DNA from 3 places in the Nocardia sp. CA-107356 genome. Region 2 is predicted to be linked to each of the others. Evidence: riboswitches for the same ligand, from Rfam matches in the RefSeq annotation. Region 2 holds a riboswitch; each other region holds the start of a gene.
The links. A riboswitch is a leader RNA that binds a small molecule or an ion and turns the genes downstream of it on or off. The one in region 2 is predicted to bind glycine.

Region 1: linked by a shared signal. The riboswitch ahead of gcvP (aminomethyl-transferring glycine dehydrogenase) and the one ahead of gcvP (aminomethyl-transferring glycine dehydrogenase) in region 2 are both predicted to bind glycine.
Region 3: linked by a shared signal. The riboswitch ahead of glyA (serine hydroxymethyltransferase) and the one ahead of gcvP (aminomethyl-transferring glycine dehydrogenase) in region 2 are both predicted to bind glycine.

What each region holds. Positions count from the first base shown of each region.
Region 1 covers NZ_CP191992.1:4,131,558-4,137,215, reverse strand. The annotation lists gene ACQP1G_RS18495 (ArsR/SmtB family transcription factor) at 79-414, shown strand; gene ACQP1G_RS18490 (SRPBCC family protein) at 411-893, shown strand; gene gcvP (aminomethyl-transferring glycine dehydrogenase) at 947-3,751, opposite strand; glycine riboswitch at 3,925-4,025, opposite strand; gene ACQP1G_RS18480 (MerR family transcriptional regulator) at 4,159-4,722, opposite strand; gene ACQP1G_RS18475 (bifunctional nuclease family protein) at 5,170-5,643, opposite strand.
Region 2 covers NZ_CP191992.1:8,183,152-8,188,809, forward strand. The annotation lists gene gcvP (aminomethyl-transferring glycine dehydrogenase) at 1-2,590, opposite strand, end outside; glycine riboswitch at 2,757-2,864, opposite strand; gene lipA (lipoyl synthase) at 3,220-4,170, shown strand; gene lpdA (dihydrolipoyl dehydrogenase) at 4,227-5,600, shown strand.
Region 3 covers NZ_CP191992.1:8,676,070-8,681,727, reverse strand. The annotation lists gene ACQP1G_RS39175 (GMC family oxidoreductase) at 1-518, shown strand, start outside; gene ACQP1G_RS39170 (putative nucleotidyltransferase substrate binding domain-containing protein) at 580-2,424, shown strand; gene ACQP1G_RS39165 (IclR family transcriptional regulator) at 2,438-3,223, shown strand; glycine riboswitch at 3,380-3,471, shown strand; glycine riboswitch at 3,472-3,566, shown strand; gene glyA (serine hydroxymethyltransferase) at 3,602-4,891, shown strand; gene ACQP1G_RS39155 (L-serine ammonia-lyase) at 4,888-5,658, shown strand, end outside.

The DNA.
Region 1 (5,658 bases), 4.1 Mb from region 2:
TTTCCTCCGGTGCACCGAGACGTGCGGAACCGACCAACCCATGGACAACGACTACCCGTAAGTCTAAACTTACGGTTCGTGAAGGCTTACCGAAATGCCGCGTTGGACGCGCTGGGGGATCCCACGCGGCGGGCGATCTTCGAGCGGCTCGGGAAGGGGCCGTGTGCGGTTGGCGAGTTGGCCGATGAGCTGCCGGTCAGTCGGCCTGCGGTTTCTCAGCATCTGAAGGTGCTGAAGGAGGCGGGGCTGGTGGTCGACCAGGCGGTGGGGACCAGGCGGGTGTATCGGCTGAATCCGCAGGGGATCGACGGGCTTCGGGTGTACTTCACGCAGTTCTGGTCGACGGCGATGTCGGCCTTTCAGGACGAGGTGAACAGGCAGGCAGCTGACGCCTCGAGAGAGGAGAAGCCATGACACAGCAGTTGAGCGATAAGGAAGTTCGGGTCGAACTCGTCGTCGATGCGCCGATCGATCGGGCCTACGACGTGTTCACCACTGGAATCGATAGTTGGTGGCCGCGCGCGCATCACATCGGCAAGGGCGAGCTCGCGCAAGAGGTCATCGAACCGCGTGCGGGTGGACGGTGCTTCGGCAGGGAAGCCGATGGCACCGAATGCCCTTGGGGCACAGTGCTCGTCTGGGATCGACCGCGCCATTTCGCGTTCTCCTGGGAGATCGGCCTGGACTGGCAGCACGACACGAATCCGGATCGCGCCAGCCGCGTCGATGTCACGTTCGAGGCAGTGACGCCCGAGCGTACCGCGGTGACGCTGGTGCACTCCGGCTTCGAAAACCATGGCACGGGTTGGGAATCCATGCGGGACAGCGTCCAAAGCGAGGGCGGCTGGCCCGATCTGGTCAACAGCTACGGCAAAGTGGTTGCCGCGCAATAAGAGCGGTTATCGAGCCGCACCTACAACGGGGTCGAGGTGCGGCTCGGTAGCCGTCAGTACGCGTCGAGCGGCGGGCAGGAGCAGACCAGATTGCGGTCACCGTAGGCGCCGTCGATGCGCCGCACGGCGGGCCATACCTTGGCCCGGTCGGCAGCCAATCCCTGCGGGTACACCGCGATCTCGCGGCTGTACGGATGGTCCCACTCCCCGACCAGACAGGCCGCAGTATGCGGCGCGCCACGCAGCGGGTTGTCCTCCACCGGCCATACGCCCGCGGCGACCTGGTCGATCTCGGCCCGGATCGCGATCATCGCGAGGATGAATTCGTCGAGCTCCGCGAGGTTTTCGCTCTCGGTGGGCTCCACCATCAGCGTGCCAGCGACCGGGAAGCTCATGGTCGGTGCGTGGAATCCATAGTCCGCCAGGCGCTTTGCCACATCATCGACGGTGACACCGGTCTGCTTGGTGATATCGCGCAGGTCGAGGATGCACTCGTGTGCGACCATCGAATTCTCGCCGGTGTAGAGCACCGGGAAGTGCTCGTTCACCCGTCGGGCGATGTAGTTCGCCGACGCGATGGCGGTCAGGGTTGCCTTGCGCAGACCATCCGCACCCATCATCCGGATGTAGGCCCAGGTGATCGGCAGAATCGAGGCCGAACCGTAGCGGGCCGCCGACACCGCGTGCGAATCCGACTCCAGTGGATCCCCCGGCAGGTACTCGGCCAGATGCGAACGAACCGCGACCGGCCCGACACCGGGACCGCCGCCGCCGTGCGGAATACAGAAGGTCTTGTGCAGATTCAGATGGCTGACGTCACCACCGAAGCGACCGGGACGGGCGAGGCCGACGAGCGCGTTCAGGTTCGCACCGTCGACGTACACCTGGCCACCGGCGTCGTGCACCAGCGCGCACAGTTCGGCGACCTCGTGCTCGTATACGCCGTGCGTCGACGGGTAGGTGATCATGATGCAGGCCAGCCGCTCCGCGTGATCGGCGATCTTGGCGCGCAGATCGTCCAGATCCACGTCACCGTTCGCGCGGCACTTCACGACCTCCACCCGCATACCGGCCATGGTCGCCGAGGCGGCGTTGGTGCCGTGCGCGCTGGAGGGAATGAGGCAGGTATCGCGGTGCGCGTCACCACGATCGAGGTGGTAGCGGCGGATCGCCACCAACCCGGCGTATTCGCCCTGGCTGCCCGCATTCGGCTGCAGGCTCACCGAGTCGTAGCCGGTGATCGCCGACAGCCAGTTCTCCAGATCGGTGATCACCTTCAGCAAGCCTGGCGCATCCTCGACCGGCGCGTACGGATGTACGCGGGCGAAGCCGGGCCAGGTGATGGCCTCCATCTCCGCGGTCGCGTTGAGCTTCATGGTGCAGGAGCCCAGCGGAATCATGCTGCGGTCGAGGGCGATGTCCTTATCGGACAACCGCCGCAGGTAGCGCAGCATCGCGGTTTCGGTGTGGTAGCTGGTGAATGCCGGATGGGTCAGGAATTCCGACGTGCGGGTCTCGATGGAGAACGCCGTCGCAGGCGCGCTCAGCTCAGAAGACAGTGCGGTGCCGAAGGATTCGAGCACGGCGGCGACATGCGTCTCGGTCGTCGCCTCGTCACAGGCGACACCGACGTGATCCGCGTCGACTAACCGCAGATTGATACCGCTCGACTTCGCCTTCGCCACAACGGCTTCCGCACCGCCGGGCACCCGCACCAGCAGCGTATCGAAGTAATTGTCGTGCACGACCGCACCATCGAGTCCGGCCGCGATGGCCGCCGTCCGCCGGTGCACGCGCCGGGCGATCTCACGCAGCCCGTCGGGTCCGTGGTAGCTCGCGTACATCGCGGCCACAATCGCCAAGAGCACCTGTGCCGTACAGATATTGGAGGTCGCCTTTTCGCGGCGAATATGTTGCTCGCGGGTCTGCAATGCGAGTCGGTACGCCTTGGTGCCATCGGCGTCCACGGAGACGCCGACGAGTCGCCCGGGCAACTGACGCGCATGCCCGGCATGCACCGACAGATATCCGGCGTGCGGACCACCGAAGCCCATCGGCACACCGAAACGCTGTGTGGTGCCGAAGCATACGTCCGCACCCTGCTCACCCGGCGGCGTGATCAGCGTCAGCGCAAGCAGATCCGCGCCGACCGCGACCAACGCGCCCCGCTCGTGCGCCGCCTCGATCATCGGCCGCCAGTCGACGATCCGGCCCGACGCACCCGGAACCTGGACCAGCACACCGAAGTACTCACCATCGGGCAGTTCGCCGCTGGACAGGTCCGCCTCGACGATCTCGATTCCCAGCGGCTCGGCCCGAGTGTGGAGCACGGTCTTGGTCTGTGGGAACAGATCGTCGGAGATCAGCAGCCGCGCGGACTTGGACTTGCCCGCCCGACGCAGCAGCGTCATCGCCTCGGCAGCGGCGGTGGCCTCGTCCAGCATGGATGCGTTGGCCACCTCCATCCCCGTCAGATCCGACACCATCGTCTGGAAGTTGAGCAGTGCCTCGAGTCGCCCCTGGCTGATCTCGGGCTGGTAGGGCGTATAGGCGGTGTACCAGGCCGGATTCTCCAGCAGGCTGCGCACCAGCACCGGCGGGGTCAACGTGTCGTAGTAACCGAGCCCGATCATCGAGGTGGCGACGGTATTCGAATGGGCGAGCGCGGCCAGTTCGTCGAGCACCTCGTGCTCGGTCGCGGCGGGCGGCAGCACCTCGAGTCCGGAGCCGTCCAAAATACTCGCGGGCAGTGCCGCGGTGGCGAGCTCGTCCAGCGAGCCGACGCCGACGACGTCCAGAATCCGGGCGAGTTCGTCCCGGTCGGGTCCGATGTGGCGGTCGGCGAATGATCGAGTCACGACAGGCTCCCAAGGTCGGGCGGGGTCGACCAACGACGGTCGACGGATACCGGCCCTCCCCCTCTGTCGTGGAGCCTGAGAGATTCGGATGTCACGACGCAGTTGCCGGGACCCCTTTCCCCATGGGCGGGCAATCTCCGCGTTGTGCGGAATCACCACTTTCCAGAGACGTCGAAGCCCGTACGGTCCCTTTTGCCTGAGAGATTGACGGGGAGGTGCTGCTCCTTCGGCGCCCGAACTCTTGTGAAGCTCGGAACTCTCCCGCACGGCGGCGACGCACCGCTAGTTTATGCCGCGCGCGCAACGAATGACGCCACCGGACCCCGGATGGGTGTGTAGCCCTCATCACTCCGGCACAGATGACGAGTGCCCGCCGCCACAGCGACGGGCACTCGTCGAGTCGATCCCTAGCCGGTCTTCCGATTCATCCGGGCCTTACGACGGAAGGACAGTTCGTCCTCCGGCCGCTCGCTGGCGCTGCCGCTCACGGCACGCTCGGCCGGGAAGTTGGCGATGGCTCCGGTCAGTTCCCGCATGGCGCCGCTGACCGCGATTCCGAAGACGCCCTGCCCACCCTGCAGTAAATCGACTACCTCCTCGGGCGAGGTGCACTCGTACACCGAGGTGCCGTCGGAGAACAGCGTGATGCCCGCTAGATCCTGAACGCCGCGGCTGCGCAGATGGTCGACGGCGATGCGGATGTTCTGCAGCGAGATGCCCGCGTCCAATAGTCGCTTCACGATCTTCAGGACCAGAATGTCCTTGAACGAATACAGCCGCTGACTGCCCGAGCCCGCTGCCCCACGGATGGACGGAACGACTAGTCCAGTGCGCGCCCAGTAGTCGAGCTGCCGGTAGGTGATCCCGGCCACCTGGCATGCGCTGGGGACGCGGTAGCCCACCAAGTCATCGGGCACCGAATCATCCGGGAACAGGCCTGGCTGTACCACATCCTGCGATTGCTCTGCCACTGACCACTCCCTTGCTTCGCCGACGCTAGCCTCATCAATGACCCGGCTCCGTCACGACCAACGACCGGCCATAACGGACGTGGTCCAACTATCGAGATTACTCCCCTTGATTCTCTCGGGAGCGCCATCATCCGACCAAACGCGACGCGCGGTAGAACTCTCGACCTCTACTTCACCCCTAGAAAAAAGTCCGCCACCGCACCCAGTTCCACAGCGACACACGCGGATTGACCACTACCGCGGGCGATCACACGGGCCAAGGGACGAACAGCCGTGTGCCGTGACAGATTCCTGAGGTGCGACGGCGACATGTCGCGAACCCGCCCTGCCCAACCCCGATGGAGACCTGGTTCGACCCATGGCGATCTGCCGCACAGTCGATATGGCGCACCCGCCGATCTGCCCTCCCGGCCGACCCGGAAGGTGCACCGACCAACGGCAGCGGGCTCAGCTGTCGGTGGCCTTGAAGTCATCCGGGGAGACCGACTCGAGGAACTCCTTGAACTTCTCCACTTCGTCCTCGCGCTCGTCCGGCATGACCAGCCCGGCCTCCTCGAGCACCGGTTCCTCGGCATAGATCGGGCAACCCACGCGCAAGGCGATCGCTACCGAATCCGATGGCCGGGCCGAGATCCGCAGGTCGTTCTCGAAGACCAGATCCGCGTAGAAGGTGCCCTCCTGCAGATCGACGATCCGCACTTCCTTGAGGGTGTGCCCGAGGTCGGCGATCAGGATCTTGATCAGATCGTGGGTCAGCGGACGGATCGGGGTCACCCCCTCTTGTTCCAGCACAATCGCGGTCGCCTCGGCCTGCCCGATCCAGATCGGCAAGTACCTGTCCCCCGACGCCTCGCGGAGCAACAGCACGGGCTGGTTCTGTGGCTGCTCGACACGAATGCCGATTACGCGCATCTCACTCATCGCACTGCCTCCCAA
Region 2 (5,658 bases):
ACCGGTCCAGCTCGGCCAGGTCCTCCGACTCCGTCGGTTCGACCATCAGGGTGCCGGTCACCGGGAAGGACAGGGTCGGCGCGTGGAATCCGTAGTCGATCAGTCGCTTTGCCACGTCCTCGGCGGTCACACCTGTCTCCTTGGTGATGGCGCGCAGGTCGAGGATGCACTCGTGCGCCACCAGACCCGACGGTCCGGTGTAGAGCACCGGGAAGTGCGCGTCGAGCGACTTCGCGACGTAGTTGGCCGCCAGCACCGCGGCCTCGGTGGCGCTGGTCAGGCCGTCCGGGCCCATCAGCGCGAGGTACGCCCAGGTGATCGGCAGGATGCCGGCCGAGCCGTAGTTCGCGGCCGAGACCGGGGCTCCCCCGTCGCCGCTGCCGAGTGGGTCCCCGGGCAGGAACGGGGCCAGATGCTCGCGCACCGCGACCGGTCCGACGCCGGGTCCGCCGCCGCCGTGCGGGATGCAGAAGGTCTTGTGCAGGTTCAGGTGTGAGACGTCGCCACCGAACTTGCCCGGCTGGGCCAGGCCGACCAGCGCATTGAGGTTCGCGCCGTCGACATACACCTGACCGCCGGCCTGGTGCACCAGGTCGCAGACCGTGCGCACGTCGTTCTCGTACACACCGTGAGTGGAGGGGTAGGTGAGCATGATCGCGGCGACCTTGCCCTCGTGGACCGCAATCTTGGCGCGCAGATCGTCGATGTCGATATTGCCGTTGGTCGCGGTGGCCACCACGACCACCTGCATCCCGGCCAGGACCGCCGAGGCGGCGTTGGTTCCGTGTGCGGACTGCGGGATGAGACAGATGTTGCGGCCGCTCTCGCCGCGGGACTCGTGGTATCCGTGGATCGCCAACAGCCCGGCCAGCTCGCCCTGAGATCCGGCGTTGGGCTGCAACGAGACTCGGTCGTATCCGGTGATCTCCCCGAGCCACCGCTCGAGGTCGCCGATCAGCTCCAGGTACCCGCCGGTCTGCTCGGAGGGCGCGTAGGGGTGGATGCCGGCGAATCCGGGCCAGCTGATGGGCTCCATCTCCACCGCGGAGTTCAGCTTCATCGTGCACGACCCCAGCGGGATCATGGTGCGGTCCAGGGCGAGATCCTTGTCCGAGAGCTTCCGAAGGAACCGCAGCATCGCGGTTTCCGAACGGTGCTCGTGGAACACCGGATGCTGCAAGAACTTCGAGGTGCGGTCGAGCTCGGTCGGCAGCCCGGAGACCGCGGTCGGCGTTGCCGTCACCGTCGCGCCGAAGGCGGCCACGACGCGACGCACCACGTCATCGGTGGTGCACTCGTTGCAGGAGATGCCGACGTGGTCGTCGTCCACCAGGCGCAAGTTGATGCCGAGGCGATCGGCGTTGGCGACGAACTCCCTTGCCTGATCCGGCACCCGGACCTGCACGGTGTCGAAGAAGCGGTTGTGCACGATCTGGTGGCCGGCTGCCCGCAGGCTCTCGGCAATCGCCACGGCATGGCGGTGGACGCGGGTTGCGATGGCGCGCAGACCTTCCGGACCGTGGTACGCCGCGTACATGGCGGCCACGTTGGCGAGCAGTGCCTGCGCGGTGCAGATGTTGCTGGTCGCCTTGTCGCGGCGGATGTGCTGTTCGCGGGTCTGCAGCGCGAGCCGGTAGGCGGGCGCTCCCTCGACGTCGACGGAGACCCCGACCAGGCGGCCCGGGAGCATGCGCTCGAGCCCGGTGCGCACGGCCATGTAGCCGGCGTGCGGGCCGCCGAAGAACAGCGGCACGCCGAAGCGCTGCGCGGATCCGACCGCGATGTCGGCGCCCTGTTCTCCGGGCGGCGTCAAGATCGTCAACGCGAGCAGGTCAGCGGCCACCGTGGTCAGCGCGCCGCGCTCGCCCGCGGCCGCGATCAGCGGCGACAGGCCGCGCACGGCGCCGCTCGCGCCCGGCGCCTGGAACACCACACCGAATGCGTCACCGTCGGGCAATTCACTGGAGAGATCCGCGACCAGCACCTCGATGCCGACCGACTTGGCACGCCCCTGGACGACCGCGAGGGTCTGCGGCAGGCAGTCCGCGTCGACGATCACCCGGTTCGTGGCGGACTTGGACTTGTTGGCCCGCCGCATGAGCAGCACGGCCTCCATCACGGCGGTGGCCTCGTCCAGCAGGGAGGCCCCGGCCAGGGGGAGCGCGGTGAGATCCTCGATCAACGTCTGGAAGGTCAGCAACGCTTCGAGCCGACCCTGGGAGATCTCCGGCTGATAGGGCGTGTAGGCGGTGTACCAGGCCGGCGATTCGAGCAGGTTTCGCCGCAAAACCGCAGGTGTGACGGTGTCGTGGTAGCCGAGACCGATCATCTGGACACGCGTCTGATTGCGGTCGGCGAGGGCGCGCAGGTCGGCGAGGACCTGCGGCTCGCTCCGGGCCGCCGGCAGGTCCATGGCTTTCTCGCTGCGGATCTGGTCCGGCACCGCTGCGTCGATCAGCTCATCGAGCGTCTCGTAGCCGAGTGCCTCGAGCATGTGCTGTGCTGCGGACGCGTCGGGACCGATGTGGCGCGAGGGAAAGTCGCTGGTAGAGGGCCCACCAGTGGGGGCAATGCGGGTTTCAACTGGCACGAGGTGACTCCGGTTTCGCTATGTCCGGACCGCACCGGACATCGACTGAGGGACACCTCCCCGCTCTGTCCTGAAACCTGAGAGTTTGGGCATTGCCGCAGCTACGGCGTTGCTCTTCACCTTCGGTAAGTACCGGCCTGCGGCCGTTCCTGTTCTCCAGAGTTGCCTCGGCGCTGCGGTACTGGGGCCTGAGAGATTCCCGGGGAGGAAGTTGCTCCTACGGCGCCTCGGAGTTCAGAAGTCTGAAACTCGGAGGTTCTCCCGCTGCGCGTCATCGGCGTTTTCAGTTGTGATTCGCAGAACAGTACACACTCCCCCGAGGTTTGTCTGCCACCACCTCCTCGGGACCACTCGACCGCGCCACCCTTGCCAAAACGCGTCAGCGTTTGGCATCCTCGGTCTGGAACTCGCTCAGCTGTGACCGCACACACCGAGCATTCGGCGTCCAGATACCAAGTCCCGCAAAGGTATCGAGGGCCTGCCTCCTCTCCCCCGCTGACACCGCTTCCTGCGAGCGCTGCTCGGCCATGACCGTGCGGGTCTGATATCACCGGCGACTTTGCGTCGCCGCACAGCAGCCGGAGCCTGCAAGCGAGAATTCGCCAGCTCCGGCTATCGAAGGAGTTCCCATGAGCGTCTCACCCCACCCCTCCCCCCTCGCCCCGGACGGGCGTCGACTGCTTCGGCTCGAGGTTCGCAACGCCCGGACTCCAGTCGAACGCAAGCCGCCGTGGATGAAGGTGCGGATGCGCACCGGAGCCGAGTACCGAGCGCTCGCCGCCCTCGTCGAACGCGAGAACCTGCATACCGTCTGCCAGGAGGCGGGGTGCCCCAACATCTTCGAGTGCTGGGAGGACCGCGAGGCGACCTTCCTGATCGGCGGGGACCAGTGCACGCGGCGCTGCGACTTCTGCCAGATCGACACGGGCAAACCCGCCGATCTCGACCTCGACGAACCGCGACGGGTCGGCGAGTCGGTGAGCGCGATGGGTCTGCGGTACGCCACGGTGACCGGCGTCGCTCGCGACGATCTACCGGACGGCGGCTCCTGGCTGTATGCCGAAACGGTGCGCCAGATTCGCCAGCAGAGCCCGGGCACCGGCGTAGAACTGTTGATTCCGGACTTCAACGCGGATCCCGGACAACTGCGTGAGGTCTTCGACACCCGTCCAGAAGTGCTGGCGCACAACGTCGAGACCGTTCCACGCGTGTTTCGCCGGATCCGGCCCGCCTTCACCTATGCGCGGTCCCTCGAGGTGATCACCCGGGCCAGGACGGACGGTCTGATCACGAAGTCGAACCTCATCCTCGGACTGGGCGAGACCACCGACGAGGTGATCCAGGCACTGCGGGACCTGCACGACGCGGGCTGCCAGCTGGTCACGATCACCCAGTACCTGCGGCCGTCGTCCCGGCACCATCCCGTCGAGCGGTGGGCCGAGCCCGAGGAGTTCGCGCACCTCGAGCAGGTGGCCCGCGAGATCGGATTCCTCGGCGTCATGTCGGGTCCACTGGTCCGGTCCTCCTACCGCGCAGGCCGCCTGCATGCCGAGGCGACGACCGCCTCCGATTCCCGGTAGATCCACGAAATGCCTTCATCCACACAGCTTTCACATTCCACACAAGGAGTATTCACATGACCTCACGATCCGCAGACGTGGTCGTTCTCGGCGGCGGTTCCGGCGGGTACGCCGCCGCCATCCGCTCGGCCGAACTCGGCCGCTCGGTCATCCTCGTCGAGGAGAACGAGCTCGGTGGCACCTGCCTGCACCGCGGGTGCATTCCCACCAAGGCGCTACTGCATGCCGCCGAGGTGGCCGACAACGCCCGCACGGCTTCGCAATTCGGCGTCGATGCGTCGTTCGGCGGCGTCGACGTCGAGAAGGTGCTCAGCTACAAGGACACCATCGTCACCCGGTTACACAAGGGCCTGCAGGGCCTGATCGATTCGTACGGCATCAAGGTGGTCAACGGCCGCGGCCGGTTCGTCGCACCGAACGGCGTCGAGGTCGACGGCGAGTTGATCACCGGCACCGACGTGATCCTCGCGACCGGGTCGTACCCCAAGCCGCTGCCCGGGATCAGCATCGGCGGCCGGGTGATCACCAGCGACCAGGCCCTGACCCTGTCCGAGGTCCCCGCCAAGGCCGTGATCCTCGGCGGCGGCGTCATCGGCGTCGAGTTCGCCAGTGTCTGGGCGTCCTTCGGCGCCTCGGTGACGATCGTCGAGGCGCTGCCGCGGCTGGTCCCGAACGAGGACGAGGCGCTCTCGAAGTACCTCGAACGGGCCTTCCGGCGGCGCAAGATCACCGCCAAGACGGGCGCCCGGGTGACCGAGGTGGCGCAGGACGACGACGGCGTGCGCGTCACCCTCGCGTCCGGCGACGTCCTCGATGCCGACGTCGTGCTGGTCGCGGTGGGTCGAGGTCCGAACACCGCGGCGACGGGCTACGAGGAGGCGGGCATCGTCCTCGACCGCGGCTTCGTCACCACCGACGAGCGACTGCGCACCGCGCTCCCGAACGTGTACGCGGTCGGCGATATCGTGCCCGGACTCCAGTTGGCCCACCGCGGATTCCAGCAGGGCATCTTCGTCGCCGAGGAGATCGCGGGCCTGAGCCCCGACCCGATCGACGAGACCGGCATCCCCCGCGTGACGTACTCACACCCCGAGGTGGCCTCGGTCGGCCTGACCGAGGCCACGGCACGGGGGGCGTTCGGCGAGGACATCAAAACCATGACCTACGACCTCGCGGGCAACGGCAAGAGCCAGATCCTCGGGACATCGGGAGCAGTCAAACTCGTAGTGGCGCCGGATGATTCGGTGATCGGCGTGCACATGGTCGGCGATCGGGTCGGCGAGCTGATCGGCGAGGCACAGATGCTCTACAACTTGAAGGCGAATGCGGGCGAGGCCGCAAAGTTCGTGCATGCCCATCCCACGCAGGGCGAGGCGCTGGGCGAGGCGTTGCTGGCCGTCTCCGGCAAGCCCCTGCATGTACACGGGTAGCCCCCTACCACCCCAATGAGGGGACCCTTCCGCCGGTCAGACCGACTGCAGGGTCCCC
Region 3 (5,658 bases), 490 kb from region 2:
ATATGAACACGCTGCGGCGCGGCTACCCGACCACCGATAACGGCTTCTGTCTGACACCCAATGTCACCCAGGGGCGTTCGCGCGGCACGGTCCGATTGCGCACCCGCGACTTCCGCGACCGGCCGAAGGTCGACCCGCGGTACTTCACCGATCCGGACGGCCACGACGAACGCACCATGCTCGCCGGCGTCCGGTTGGCACGCGAGATCGCCGCGCAGCCACCGTTGCGGGAGTGGATCGCGAGGGAACTCGCGCCGGGTCCGGAGGCGGTCACCGACGATGAGCTGCTGGACTACATTCGCGCCACCCACAACACCGTCTACCACCCGGCGGCAACCGCGCGGATGGGTGCGTCCGACGATCCGATGGCGGTGCTCGATCCGGAGCTCCGGGTCAAGGGCGTCTCCCGATTGCGGGTAGTCGACGCTTCGGCGATGCCGAAATTGCCCGCCGTGAATCCCAACATTACTGTCATGGCCATGGCAGAGAAGTGCGCGGACCTGATCAGGGAAACCTGAGTCAGGGGTGCCGGAAGGCGAGCTAGCGGCGTTTCTGGGTGACCACGCGCCGTTCCAATCGATGACGCCGCCCGAGCTGGACAAGCTCGCGGCGGCTTCGTCGTTGCACGAGTTCGCCGTCGGCGAGGTGATCGCCGACTACTCGACGCAGGTGCCCGATGACATCTGGATGCTGTGGACGGGTGCCGTCACGCTACAGGGCACCGGAGCCGACCCCACGAGTCAGCGGCGCTCGGGCTCGATCGTCGCGGCGGCGGACGCTGGCGGGGGCGACGACGGTGGCGCGACCATCGATACCGTCGAGCCCGGCGGCATCTTCGGTTATGTGCCGCTGCTGACCGGAGGCAGTGCCGAATTCGTCGCGCGGGCAACCGAACCCAGTGTGCTGATCCGACTGCCCGGTGTGCTGGTCCGGGAGCGGTTCGCCCAACCGGATGGACTTGCCTTCCTGGCCTCGTCGGCGTGGAAAACGGTATCGGGCAATCGGACCCCGGTGGCATCCGTGCTGGGTAACCGCCCGGTCGGTGAACTCATGTCCGGCACAGCGGTTTTCGTGACACCGGACACCGGAGTGCGGGAAGCCGTCGTCCGGATGACCCAGGCGCGCGTCTCCGCCGTGCTGATCCGGTTGCCGGACGGCGAACTCGGCATCTTCACCGATCGCGATCTGCGCACGAGGGTAGTGGCCGCCGGACTTCCGGTCGACGTGCCGATCTCCCGGGTGATGAGCGCACCGGCCCGCCGGGTCACCGCGGATCTGACCGCCGAGACCGTGCTCATGGAGATGCTCGAATGCGGGCTGCGGCATATGCCGGTGCTCTCGCGACGGGGCGAGGTGCTCGGCGTGCTCGAGGACGCGGACCTGCTCGCGGCATCGGCGCGCCAGAGTTTCGTGTTGCGTCGCTCGATCGGGGCCGCCACGGATGCGGTCCAGTTGCAGCGGGCCGCGCGCGAGATCACAGCGACGGTCGTCGACCTGTTCCGCAATGGCACCAAGGCGTCGGCGACCAGCGGGATCCTCTCGGTCGTCATCGACTCGGTGGTCCGCAAGGCGCTCGAGCTGGCATCGGCCGAGTTCGCGGACGCACCCGGTGACGGATTCGCCTGGCTGATCCTCGGCAGCGTCGCGCGCCGGGAGGCCATGCCGTCATCGGATGTCGACAGTGCGCTCTCGTGGTCCGACGAATTGACTTCGGCGAGTGGGCAATTGCGTGCAGTCGCGGCACGCGTGCACGCGATTCTCGATGCCTGCGGGCTGCCCGCGGACAGCAATGGGGCGATCGCCGCGAAACCGAAGTTCGCCCGGTCGCGCACCGAATGGGCGCGGGCGGCCGAAGGCTGGCTCGACGATCCGCTGCAGGATCGGGGGCTGATCCTGTCGTCGCTGCTCATCGACGGGCGGGTGGTGTGGGGCGATGCCGCGCTGCATACCGTGCCAGCGGCGTTCGGGCGGATGCGGGCCGAACACCCGAATGCGCTGCGGCTGCAACTGCTGGACGCGCTATCGGGCCGGGTGCGGACTCGGTCGCTGCGCGATGTGCTGTCCCGGCGCGGCGGCACCTTCGACCTGAAGAACCATGCGCTGGCGCCGATCGTCAACCTGGCGCGCTGGGGTGGGCTGGCGGCGGGCGTGACCTCGGCGTCCACCCCGGTGCGATTGGCGGCGGCGGCGAGTGCGGGTGCGCTCACCGATCGGGATGTCACCATGCTGACCGAGGTCTTCGTCATGTTGCAGCGCCTGCGGATGGTGCATCAGGTCGAGCAGCTGTCGGCGGGGCACAGTCCCGGCGATATTGTCATGATGTCGGAACTCTCGCCGTTGAATCGGAGCCTGCTCAACGACGCCCTGCGCGAAATCGCGGCGGTGCAGCGACGGGTCGGCAGCATGGGAGCCACAACCACCTAGAATGGCGATTGTCATGGCGAAACAAGGTGTCGAGGACAACGGGCGGACGGCTGCGGTGCAGTCCGTCGACCGAGCGCTGCTGGTCATGGAGATCATCGCCAAGCTCGGGCAGGCGGGCGTCACGGAGATCGCCGCCGAACTCGGTGTCCACAAATCTACCGTTTCACGGTTGATCGCCGTGCTGGAATCGCGGGGATACGTCGAGCAACTGTCCGAGCGCGGCAAGTACCGGCTCGGCTTCTCGATCGTTCGGCTCGCCGGATCCACCAGTGCCCAGGTCGATCTCGTCGGGCAGAGTCAGAGCGCCTGCAATGCGCTGGCGATCGAGGCGGGTGAGACGACCAATCTCGCTGTGCTGGACGGTAATCGGATCATCAATATCGCCGAGGCGCACGGGCCGGGTTCGATCGCGTTGCGGTCCTGGGTCGGTCAGAGTTGTCCGGCGCACGCCACCTCCAGCGGCAAGGTACTGCTCGCGGATCTGGAGCCGGGGGAGATGCGCAAGCGCGTCGGCGCCAAACTCGAGGCATTCACCGGCAATACGCTGACCAAGGTCGCCGACCTCGCCGTGCAACTCGTCGCCGTGCGTGAGAACGGTTGGGCCGATGTACGCGAGGAACTGGAGATCGGCCTGAACGCCGTCGCCGCGCCGGTCTACGACAGCACCGGTGCCGTGGTAGCTGCACTGAGCGTTTCGGGCCCCGCCTACCGCCTGAGTCCGGACCGCTTCGCCGACGTCGCCCAACTGACCATCACCAGCGCCGCCGATATCAGCCGCCGCCTCGGTTACCTGGGCTGACCGCCCCACGCCGGGTGGGATCGAAAGCTATCCGATCTCGGTTGCCCTCCTCGTGTTGACACCGGGTGGGGATGGCCCAATACTGAGTTGCGTATAGAGCTTCGTGTTGCGGTTTACGCAACTTGTTGCTTCTCGCGAAACTGAATATCCGCCGTTCGACGTGCAGCGGGAGATCTCCACGCAGTGTGTGGAAGCCGAAGGAGCAACACCTCCCGGGAATCTCTCAGGCCCAGTACCGCTGCGCTCAGGCAACTCTGGAAAGCAGTGCACGCGCACTCGCCGACGGGGCAAACGCACCGACCGGGTGCGTGAATCTCTCAGGCCATTGGACAGAGCGGGAGGAGCCACCTACGCGCATGCGTCGACGAAAGGCTCCTCATGGCCGACTCCGCTGTCCGAATCGAACTCGATGCCGCACTGCGCGAATTCGATCCGCTCGTAGCCGAATTGGTGGACCGGGAGGTCGACCGTCAGCAGCGCGGACTGGAGATGATCGCGTCGGAGAACTACGCGCCGCTGGCGGTGATGCAGGCACAGGGCTCGGTGCTGACCAATAAGTACGCCGAAGGGTATCCGGGGCGTCGCTACTACGGCGGGTGCGAGCATATCGACCAGATCGAGTCGCTGGCGATCGAGCGACTGCGCGGGCTCTTCGGCGCCGAATACGTGAATGTGCAACCGCATTCGGGGGCGCAGGCGAATGCGGCGGCGATGCACGCGGTGCTGCGGCCCGGTGACGGCATCCTCGGGCTGGCGCTGGATCACGGCGGTCATCTCACACACGGGATGAAGATCAACTTCTCCGGGCGGCTCTATGACGTCGCGGCCTATCATGTTCGGGCCGAGGACCATCTCATCGATATGGACGAGGTACGCAGGCTCGCCCACGAGCACCGGCCGAAGCTGATCGTGGCGGGGTGGTCCGCCTACCCGCGCCACCTCGATTTCGCCGAATTCCGCCGCATCGCAGACGAAGTCGGCGCGTATCTGATGGTGGATATGGCGCACTTCGCCGGTCTGGTCGCGGCCGGACTGCATCCCTCGCCGGTGCCGCACGCGCATATCGTCACCTCGACCACCCACAAGACGCTCGGCGGACCGCGTGGTGGATTCATTCTCGCGGTCGAGGAATTGGCCAAGAAGCTGGGTTCGGCGGTCTTCCCCGGACAGCAGGGCGGACCGCTCGAGCATGTGATCGCGGCCAAGGCCGTCGCGTTCAAAATGGCGAGCGAACCGGCGTTTCGGGAACGTCAACAGCGCACCCTCGCCGGTGCGCGCCTGCTCGCCGAACGGTTGCTCGCCGCGGACTGCCAGGCGGCAGGCATCAATGTCGTCAGCGGCGGTACCGATGTGCACCTGGCGCTCGTCGATCTGCGCGATTCCGAACTCGACGGGCAGCAGGGCGAGGATCTGCTGCACGACATCGGAATCACCGTGAACCGCAATGCCGTTCCCTTCGATCCGCGCCCGCCGATGGTCAGCTCGGGACTACGGATCGGCACACCAGCGCTGGCCACCCGCGGGTTCGATATCGAAGCGTTCACCGAGGTCGCCGATATCATCGCGGTCGCGCTGCTGCGGGGGCAGTCCGTCGCCGAGTCGACCGAGCGCGTCGATGCGCTGGTGCGTCGGTTCCCGCTGTACCCGGGTCTGCGCGGTACAGCATGACGGTCAGCATCTTCGAACTGTTCCGGGTCGGCATCGGGCCGTCGAGTTCGCATACAGTGGGGCCGATGCGGGCGGCGGCCCGGTTCGTCGACCGGCTGAAATCCGATGGGGTGCTGCACAATACCGCTGCCGTGGGAGTGCAGCTGTATGGATCGCTCGGCGCGACCGGGCGCGGGCACGGCAGTATCGAGGCGGTCGTCGCCGGATTGTCGGGGGAACGACCCGAGGAGGTCGAGCCGAAGGTGGTGGCGCGCACCGCATCCGAGGTGCGCACCACCGGAATGCTGCACCTGGGCGGCGTGCACCCGATCGGCTTCGTCGTCGAGGAGGACATCGAACTCCTCGGGCGCACCAAACTCGCCTTCCATAGCAATGGCATGCTGTTTCGAGCTCTCGACGATGTCGGATGTGTGCTCGGTGAACGCCAGTTCTATTCCGTCGGAGGCGGTTTCGTACTCGATGAGGACGAAATTGCTAGATCGGCCGAGGTCGTGGCGGTGCCGCACCCATTCCGCTCGGGGCGTGACCTACTCGCTCTCGCGGCGGACCAGCCGATCAGCGCCGTTGTGCTGGCGAACGAAATGTCCTGGCGCAGTGCGGATAACATCCGGGCGGACCTGCTCGATATCTGGGCGGTCATGCAGGACTGCGTCCGACGTGGCATGAGCACCCGCGGTGTCCTGCCCGGCGCGCTCAGTGTGCGGCGGCGGGCGGCGACACTGCACGATCGCCTGACATTCGAAGCCGATGAAACAGATCCGCTGCGT